DNA from 4 places in the Pantoea sp. Lu_F5_004 genome. Region 4 is predicted to be linked to each of the others. Evidence: predicted binding sites of a transcription regulator. Region 4 holds the regulator's gene; each other region holds the start of a gene.

Region 1 (2,205 bases), 640 kb from region 4:
TATCTGGGGCGTCTGAATGAGCCGCTGATTGAGCTGACCACTCAGCAATCGATGCTGCAGCAGGCAGTGGTTTCAGGTGAGCGTATTTTCGAACTGATGGATGCCGCACAGCAGCAGTATGGTGCCGATCAGCAACCGCTGGCTTCAGGTCGTATCACCCTGAACAATCTGAGTTTTGCCTACCGTGAAAACCGCGATGTGCTCAGTGATATCAACCTTGAGGTTGCCCCACGCGAGTTTGTGGCGCTGGTGGGACATACCGGCAGCGGTAAAAGCACGCTGGCGAACCTGTTAATGGGTTACTACCCGGTGACGCGCGGCGAGATCCGCATTGATGATCGACCCATCAGCGACCTGAGCCATGCCGTGCTGCGGCGCGGTATTGCGATGGTGCAACAGGATCCGGTGGTGCTGGCCGATACGCTGCTGGCGAATGTGCGGCTGGGACGCGACATCAGCGAAGAGGCCGTCTGGACGGTGCTGGAACAGGTGCAGCTGGCTCCGCTGGCGCATGCGTTGCCGGAGGGGATTCATACCCGGCTGGGCGAGCAGGGCAACAATCTGTCGGTCGGACAGAAGCAGCTGCTGGCACTGGCCCGGGTGCTGGTTGATCTGCCGCAGATACTGATCCTCGACGAAGCGACGGCCAATATCGACTCCGGCACCGAGCAGGCCATTCAGCAGACGCTAGAGACGCTGCGCCAGCACAGCACGCTGGTGGTGATTGCTCACCGCCTCTCAACGATTATTGAAGCAGACAAGATTCTGGTGCTGCATCGTGGTCGTGTGGTTGAGCAGGGTACGCATCAGCAACTGCTGGCGATGCAGGGACGTTACTGGCAGATGTATCAGCTGCAGCAGGCAGGTGAAGATCTAGTATCGGGCGTCGCTGTAACAACTGAAGGCTGACTTGCACCTTTTTTGCGCACCTTTATCAGATTAATCTGTATAAATGCACTCCTTTGACGCCTGAAGCACCAAAGGAGTGCAGTCCTCCGCTGCAATTTCCCCTGTACGGCCTCTCTGTTTCCCATCCTCTTTAAAGCATCCCTTGCCGCGTCTCGCCTGAACAATGGATTACCGACATTTTCACACTCTGGCACAGGCTTTGCTTATATACCTGCGTGTCCGTAAACGTTACCTATTTACTCGCTGGAGGGGATCCAATGAAGCTGGTTACCGTCGTAATTAAGCCATTCAAGCTGGAGGATGTACGTGAAGCTTTATCCTCTATCGGCATTCAGGGACTGACCGTCTCCGAAGTGAAAGGTTTTGGCCGTCAGAAGGGCCATGCAGAGCTTTATCGTGGCGCAGAGTACAGCGTGAACTTCCTGCCTAAGGTCAAAATTGATATCGCTATTGCCGACGATCAGTTAGACGAAGTGGTGGATGTCATCAGTAAAGCGGCTTACACCGGCAAAATTGGCGACGGTAAAATTTTCGTAGCTGAACTGCAGCGCGTCATCCGTATTCGTACCGGCGAGACCGACGAAGCCGCTCTGTAATAAAGACTCAGTACTGTGATGGGATGGAATAAAAATGAATAAAATTTTCGCTAAGTTGGGCCTCACCAGCCTGGCACTGTTACCCTCACTCGCGATGGCTGCGCCTGCCGTTGCGGACAAGGCTGATAACGCATTTATGATGATTTGCACCGCGCTGGTGCTGTTTATGTCAATTCCAGGTATCGCGCTGTTTTACGGTGGTTTGATTCGCGGTAAAAACGTGCTGTCGATGCTGACCCAGGTTGCCGTCACCTTCTCACTGGTCTGCGTATTGTGGATGGTTTACGGCTATTCACTGGCGTTCAGTGAAGGCAACGCATTCTTTGGCAGCTTTAACTGGGTGATGCTGAAAAACATTCAGCTGACCGCCGTCATGGGCAGCTTTTATCAATATATTCACGTCGCGTTCCAGGCCTCGTTTGCCTGTATCACGGTGGGCCTGATTGTCGGTGCTATCGCAGAACGCATCCGTTTCTCTGCCGTACTGATTTTTGTCGGCGTCTGGCTGACCCTGGCTTACCTGCCTATCGCGCACATGGTGTGGGCTGGCGGTTTCCTGGCACAGGATGGCGCGCTGGACTTTGCTGGCGGCACCGTGGTGCATATTAACGCCGCTGTCGCCGGTCTGGTGGGCGCTTATCTGGTGGGCAAACGTGCCGGCTTTGGTAAAGAGGCCTTCAAACCACACAACCTGCCCATG
Region 2 (2,205 bases), 1.4 Mb from region 4:
GGTCGGAGGTCGATATGACGTGGTGCCAGTCCGTCGTTGACAAAAGTGGGACAGGTGGACAACGCCAGCGTGTTTTGCGCGATATAATTCTGCGGACGAGCCAGCAACAGGTCACGGAAGTGGGCGAGTTCAGCTTTGTTCGCGGCGGGTCCAATCAACATGCCGTAACCGCCAGCACCGTGAACCTCTTTCACGACCATTTTTTCGAGGTTGGCCAGCACATACGACAGCTCATTTTTATGTCTGCACTGCCAGGTTGGCACGTTGTTGAGGATCGGTTCTTCCTGCAGATAAAAGCGCACCATATCCGGTACGTAGGGGTAGATAGATTTGTCATCAGCCACGCCAGTGCCGATGGCATTGGCCAGGACGACATTGCCAGCCCGGTAAACCGACAGCAGTCCCGGTACGCCGAGCATGGAGTCCGGGCGGAATGCCAGCGGATCGAGGAAGGCGTCATCAACCCGACGATAGATCACATGTATTCTGCATGGCCCGGCAGTCGTGCGCATGAACAGCATGCCATCCTTAACGAACAGATCGGCGCTTTCAACCAGTTCAACGCCCATCTGCTGGGCCAGGAAGCTGTGTTCGAAGTAAGCGCTGTTAAAGCGGCCTGGGGTCAATACCACCACGGTGGGATCGTTAATCGGTGAGCTTTCGCGAAGCGTTTGTAAAAGATGCGATGGATAGCGTTCTACGGGAGCAATGCGTTGCTGCGCAAAGAGTTCCGGATAGAGCCGCATCATCATTTTACGGTTCTCCAGCATATAGGAGACGCCGGAGGGGGTACGCAGATTATCTTCCAGGACGTAATATTCGCCATCACTGTTGCGCACCATATCTACGCCAACAATATGCGCATAGATATCACGGTGGAGATCAACGCCTTGCATACAGGGTTGATACTGTTCGTTAGCCAGAACCTGTTCTGCCGGAATGATTCCCGCCTTCAGAATATGTTGTTCATGGTAGATATCGTAGAGGAAGGCATTGAGTGCCTGCACACGCTGGCGAATGCCGGCATCGAGCATGGCCCATTCGGCGGCCGGTATAATACGTGGCACGCTGTCGAACGGGATCAACCGCTCAGCACCATTATCGTCATCGTAGACATTGAAGGTAATACCTACCCGGTGAAACAGGAGGGCGGCTTCTTCCCGCTTGCGCTGTATAGCCAGGTGGTCAGCCTGTTGCAGCCATTGCCAGTAGGCGGCGTAGTGGTCACGGTGCTCACCTTCAGCCAGAAGCATCTCATCAAAAAAGGGTGAAGCGGAGAGATTGATATTCAGCATCGTCACCTCGCAGACGTTAAAGGCTGTCAATCTACCCAAGCATAAAGTGTGCCAGCATCTGAAGAAGCGAAACGGTGCAAAGACGTAGTGTTGCAACGTCCAAAGCCCTTTTTTGGTGCAGGCCCAGCGCGGGAGTGTCTTAATATGGCGCTAAATGTGCCGTGGTGGACAAAAAACCACCTTCGCCATAACGATTCCGATCTGAGCTGAATCCCCGCGGAATCGATCAAACGTATCGAAGTGGTGCGCGGGATAATGTCGTCCTTATACGACTCCGATGCGCTGGGCGGATACTCCATCTGGAATACAGGCGGGTCGTATAAGGTGAGTAAAACGGTAAAGATCCGCGCAGGGGTTTTGAATCTGACCGATAAAAATCTCAACCGTGGCGACTATAGCTATAACGAACATGGCAGCAGATATTTCGCTGCGGTTGATTATAGTTTCTGGCGTAATGTTCTGGCCGGGACGGTTGAGGTCCCGGCTGTTTTCTGTGTCCGCAATCTGACTGACGGGATATTTTCACTGGCACTGCACGAAGTGGGGAAGCTGTTTTACGAGCTTTGTTCACTACCCGATAATCAGTGTGAAAGATTATTTTGCGCGTGCAAGAATCGCGTACGCCAGGGCTTGAGCACCCATAACGCCAGACCGGCGGTGATAAAGTCGAAGGTAATAGCGCAGCCAAAGACCAGGTGCCAGTTATGGGTGTGCTGATACATCAGTGCCGCCAGCGGACCGCCAAAGATTGCGCCGATACCCTGTGAAATATACAACCAACCATAGTTCGCTGAAGCATTTTCACTGCCAAAGGTGTCGGTCAGTGTGGATGGGAACAGCGAGAAGATTTCACCCCAGCCAAAGAACACTACGCCTGAAAGCAGTACGAATAGCAACGGATCTTCGCGGC
Region 3 (2,205 bases), 490 kb from region 4:
GAAGGCGGAAACGCTGTCCAGCGGCGTACAGAGCTGCCAGCGCGCCAGCGCAATCACCGTCTGCGCCTGCGGCTCACACAGCGCCAGCAGCGGGATACCGGCCGCCTGCAACTGCTGCATCAGCGGGCGAATGATGCGGGGACGACGACGGAAGGCCATCACAACCACCATATCCTCCGGCGTAATATCCACCAGCTCCTCAGCCAGCGTCTGGCCCGGCTGCGGCAGGATATGTACCTGCGAACGCGCCTGCACCAGCTGCTGCCGCAGATGCAGCGCCACCGGATAGGCGTTGCGCATGCCGATGATAAAGACGCGTTTTGCCTGCGCCAGCTGCTGAATAACCTCATTAAAGTGCCGGGCATCCAGACTGTTCACCCACTGCGTCAGGTTAGCCATCTCCTGCTTGTAGTGTCGCGCCAGCAGCGTATTGCCCTGCACCGCATCACGATTATCGGTCAGCGGCATGCCGCTCTGGCGCAGGATGCGTAGCTCATCACGCATATCCTTGTACTTTTCATAGCCCAGACGCTTAAACAGCCGGCTGACAGTGGCTTTCGACACGCCACTGAGCCGCGCCAGCTCGGCACTGTTGTAGCTGATCAGGTCATCGAAGTGGTCAAACACGAAGTCGGCAATGCGCTGCTCCTGCGGAGAGAGCTGGGGATAGTGACTTCTGAGTCGTTCATCAAGCTGTTTCATAACCCGTCCTGTAACTTTTGTTTCAGCAGAAGCTAGCACAATTTACGCCAGGTTAACCGGCGCATTGTCAGCTGAGGGTGAAAACTGGAACAGCTCTTGCTTTGATATGGGTTCTGTTACCCGAAGAACGAGAAAAAGATGATTCAAAGCAATATGGCCCCGCAGGGTATGGCGGTGACGCCACACCATCTGGCGAGTGAAAGCGCACTCGCGGTACTGCGTGATGGCGGTAATGCCATTGAAGCGATGGTGGCCGCTGCCGCGACCATCGCCGTGGTCTACCCGCATATGAATGGACTGGGCGGTGATGGTTTCTGGCTGATTCTGCCGCCCGGCGGCGATCCTGTCGCTATCGACGCCAGCGGCGCAGCCGGTTCGCTGGCTCATCACGATTTCTACGCCGATCACCCTAAGATTCCGCATCGCGGGCCGAAAGCGGCACTGACCGTGGCCGGTACGGTCAGCGGCTGGCAGGAGGCACTGAATCTCTCGGCTGAGATGGGCACCCCACCGCTGCCGCTGGCACGTCTGTTGCGCGATGCGATTCGCTACGCCGCCGACGGTATTCCGGTGACCGCCTCACAGAGCGCCGCCACCGCGACGTTCCGCAGTGAATTGCAGCATCAGCCCGGCTTCAGCGCCACCTTTATGCCTGACGGCAACGTGCCGCAGCCAGGCAGCCGTTTTACCCAGCCCGCCCTGGCAAACACCCTGAGCCAGCTTACTGAAGAGGGGCTCGAGAGCTTTTATCGCGGCACGCTGGCTCACCATATGGCCGATGGGATGGCTACGCTGGGCATGCCGGTGACGCTGGCCGATCTGCAGCAGCATCGCGCCCGCCGCACGACGCCGCTGCATCTCTCCCACAGCGAAGGTGATATCTGGAATATCACCCCGCCAACACAGGGCATGGTGTCGCTGGCGATCCTGGGCATCACCGATCGGCTGGAGATGGCGGAGGCTGACGATGCGCAGACGGTGCACCGTATCGTGGAAGCCACCAAAAAAGCGTTTGCGCTGCGCGACAAACACATCACCGATCCGCGTCACGTCACGGAAGATTTGCAGGCGCTGCTGGACAGCGATCACCTTGCCACGCTCGCCAGCCAGATCACCGATGGTGAGGCCGCGGCATGGGGTAACGGACGCGGGCCGGGCGATACGGTCTGGATGGGCGTGATGGACAGCAGCGGTCTGGCCGTCTCCTTTATTCAGAGCATTTATCACGAATTTGGCAGCGGTGTGGTGCTGCCCGGCACGGGTATCACCTGGCAGAACCGTGGCGCCGCTTTCAGCCTCGATCCCGACCATCAGCTGGCCCTGGCACCCGGTAAGCAGCCGTTTCATACCCTGAATCCTGCCGCCGCACGGCTGAAAGATGGCCGGACGCTGGTGTATGGCGCGATGGGCGGGGATGGTCAGCCGCAGACTCAGGCGGCGATTTTTACCCGCCATGTAATTCAGGGCTTGCCGTTACAACAGGCGGTCAGTTCGCCGCGCTGG
Region 4 (2,205 bases):
TCCTGCCGCTGCATGCTCGTGCGCGTCGTGGCATCGGCTATCTGCCGCAGGAGGCATCGATCTTCCGTCGCCTCAGCGTCTACGATAACCTGATGGCGGTCTTGCAGATCCGTGACGATCTGACCGAAGAGCAACGCCAGGATCGCGCCCGTGAACTGATGGAAGAGTTTCACATTGAGCACCTGCGCGACAGCATGGGCCAGGCACTTTCGGGTGGTGAGCGACGTCGTGTTGAGATTGCGCGGGCGCTGGCGGCTAATCCTAAATTTATCCTGCTGGATGAACCTTTTGCCGGTGTTGACCCCATCTCCGTTATCGACATTAAGAAGATCATTGAGCATCTGCGTGACAGCGGCCTCGGTGTGCTGATTACCGACCATAACGTACGCGAAACGTTAGCGGTCTGTGAGCGGGCTTATATCGTCAGTCAGGGGCACCTGATCGCACACGGCACACCGAATGAAATTCTTGCGGATGAGCAGGTTAAGCGGGTTTATTTGGGTGAAGAGTTCAGACTCTGATAAGGTGTCGTTAATACCGATGTTTACCTGGGAACGATCATCCTGTCTATGAAGCAAGGTTTACAACTCAGGTTCAGCCAACAGCTGGCAATGACTCCGCAATTGCAACAGGCGATTCGCCTGCTGCAACTCTCTACGCTTGAACTCCAGCAGGAACTTCAGCTTGCGCTGGAAAGTAATCCGCTGCTTGAGCAGACTGACCTGCATGAAGAGATCGATTCACGGGAGTCTTCAGAGGCCGAGGCGCTGGATACACGCGAAGCGCTTGAGCAGAAAGAGATGCCTGATGAACTGCCGCTGGATGCGACCTGGGATGAGATCTACACCGCGGGTACGCCTTCCGGCACCGGCACCGATTACCAGGATGATGAGTTACCGGTTTATCAGGGCGAGACGACCCAGTCACTGCAGGATTATCTGATGTGGCAGGTCGGACTGACGCCGTTCAGCGATACCGATCGCGCCATTGCCACCTCTATTGTCGATGCTATTGATGACACCGGATATCTCACCGTTTCGCTTGAAGAGATTCTTGACAGCATCGGCGATGATGAGCTCGAAGCGGATGAAGTTGAAGCGGTGCTGAAACGCATCCAGCGCTTTGACCCGATTGGTGTCGGCGCGCGCGATCTGCGTGACTGCCTGCTGGTGCAGCTTTCACAATATGCGCCCGAAACGCCGATGCTGGCAGAGGCGCGCCTGATCGTCAGCGAACATCTCGATCTGCTGGCAAACCACGACTTCCGCAGCCTGATGCGGGTCACACGCCTGAAAGAAGAGGTGCTGAAAGAGGCGATGCTGCTGATTCAGTCGCTGGACCCGCGTCCGGGTCAGTCGATCAACACCGGCGAACCAGAATATGTCATTCCCGATGTGCTGGTACGTAAAGTCGGCAGCCGCTGGACGGTTGAACTCAATGCCGATAGCGTGCCACGCCTGAAGATCAATCAGCACTATGCGGCAATGAGCGGCGCGACGCGGAACGACAGCGACAGCCAGTTCATTCGCAGTAATCTGCAGGAAGCCCGCTGGCTGATTAAGAGCCTGGAAAGCCGCAATGATACCCTGCTGAAAGTGACGCGCTGTATTGTTGAGCAGCAGCAGGCCTTTTTCGAGCAGGGTGAAGAATTTATGCGCCCGATGGTGCTGGCGGATATTGCCCAGGCCGTTGAGATGCACGAATCGACCATCTCCCGCGTTACCACGCAGAAGTATCTGCACAGCCCGCGTGGCATTTTTGAACTGAAGTACTTTTTCTCCAGTCACGTTAATACGGAAGGTGGCGGTGAAGCCTCCTCTACCGCGATTCGTGCCCTGGTGAAAAAATTAATTTCGGCGGAAAATCCAGCCAAACCCTTGAGCGACAGTAAACTGACCTCCATGTTATCTGATCAGGGGATCATGGTGGCACGGCGCACCGTCGCCAAATATCGTGAGTCTTTATCCATCCCGCCATCGAACCAGCGTAAACAACTGGTTTGAAAGAAATGAGAAGGAAGACCTATGCAGCTGAACCTGACCGGGCAACACGTTGAAATCACTCCACCTCTGCGTGAATTCGTCAACGGTAAATTTGCCAAACTGGAACACTATTTTGAACATATCAATCAGGTCTATATTGTCCTGAAGGTTGAGAAAGTCACACAGGTGGCTGACGCAACACTACACGTGAATGGTGGCGAGC

Evidence for each region. The regulator sigma-54, encoded in region 4, starts transcription at its own class of promoters, with help from an activator protein. The targets are predictions, from matches to a motif close to GTTGGCACANNTTTCGCTNT.
Region 1: the regulator sigma-54 is predicted to act here: its motif matches at 1,096-1,115, upstream of glnK (P-II family nitrogen regulator).
Region 2: the regulator sigma-54 is predicted to act here: its motif matches at 1,332-1,351, upstream of ACR8BN_RS04875 (circularly permuted type 2 ATP-grasp protein).
Region 3: the regulator sigma-54 is predicted to act here: its motif matches at 786-805, upstream of ACR8BN_RS15090 (gamma-glutamyltransferase family protein).

What each region holds. Positions count from the first base shown of each region.
Region 1 covers NZ_CP194946.1:3,067,384-3,069,588, reverse strand. Annotated here, with positions in the region: gene ACR8BN_RS14375 (SmdB family multidrug efflux ABC transporter permease/ATP-binding protein) at 1-909, shown strand, start outside; gene glnK (P-II family nitrogen regulator) at 1,167-1,505, shown strand; gene amtB (ammonium transporter AmtB) at 1,540-2,205, shown strand, end outside.
Region 2 covers NZ_CP194946.1:1,024,864-1,027,068, forward strand. Annotated here, with positions in the region: gene ACR8BN_RS04875 (circularly permuted type 2 ATP-grasp protein) at 1-1,295, opposite strand, end outside; partial or broken gene ACR8BN_RS04880 (hypothetical protein) at 1,581-1,742, shown strand; gene oxlT (oxalate/formate MFS antiporter) at 1,877-2,205, opposite strand, start outside.
Region 3 covers NZ_CP194946.1:3,216,917-3,219,121, forward strand. Annotated here, with positions in the region: gene hpxU (MurR/RpiR family transcriptional regulator HpxU) at 1-702, opposite strand, end outside; gene ACR8BN_RS15090 (gamma-glutamyltransferase family protein) at 841-2,205, shown strand, end outside.
Region 4 covers NZ_CP194946.1:3,706,231-3,708,435, forward strand. Annotated here, with positions in the region: gene lptB (LPS export ABC transporter ATP-binding protein) at 1-521, shown strand, start outside; gene rpoN (RNA polymerase factor sigma-54) at 570-2,003, shown strand; gene hpf (ribosome hibernation promoting factor) at 2,025-2,205, shown strand, end outside.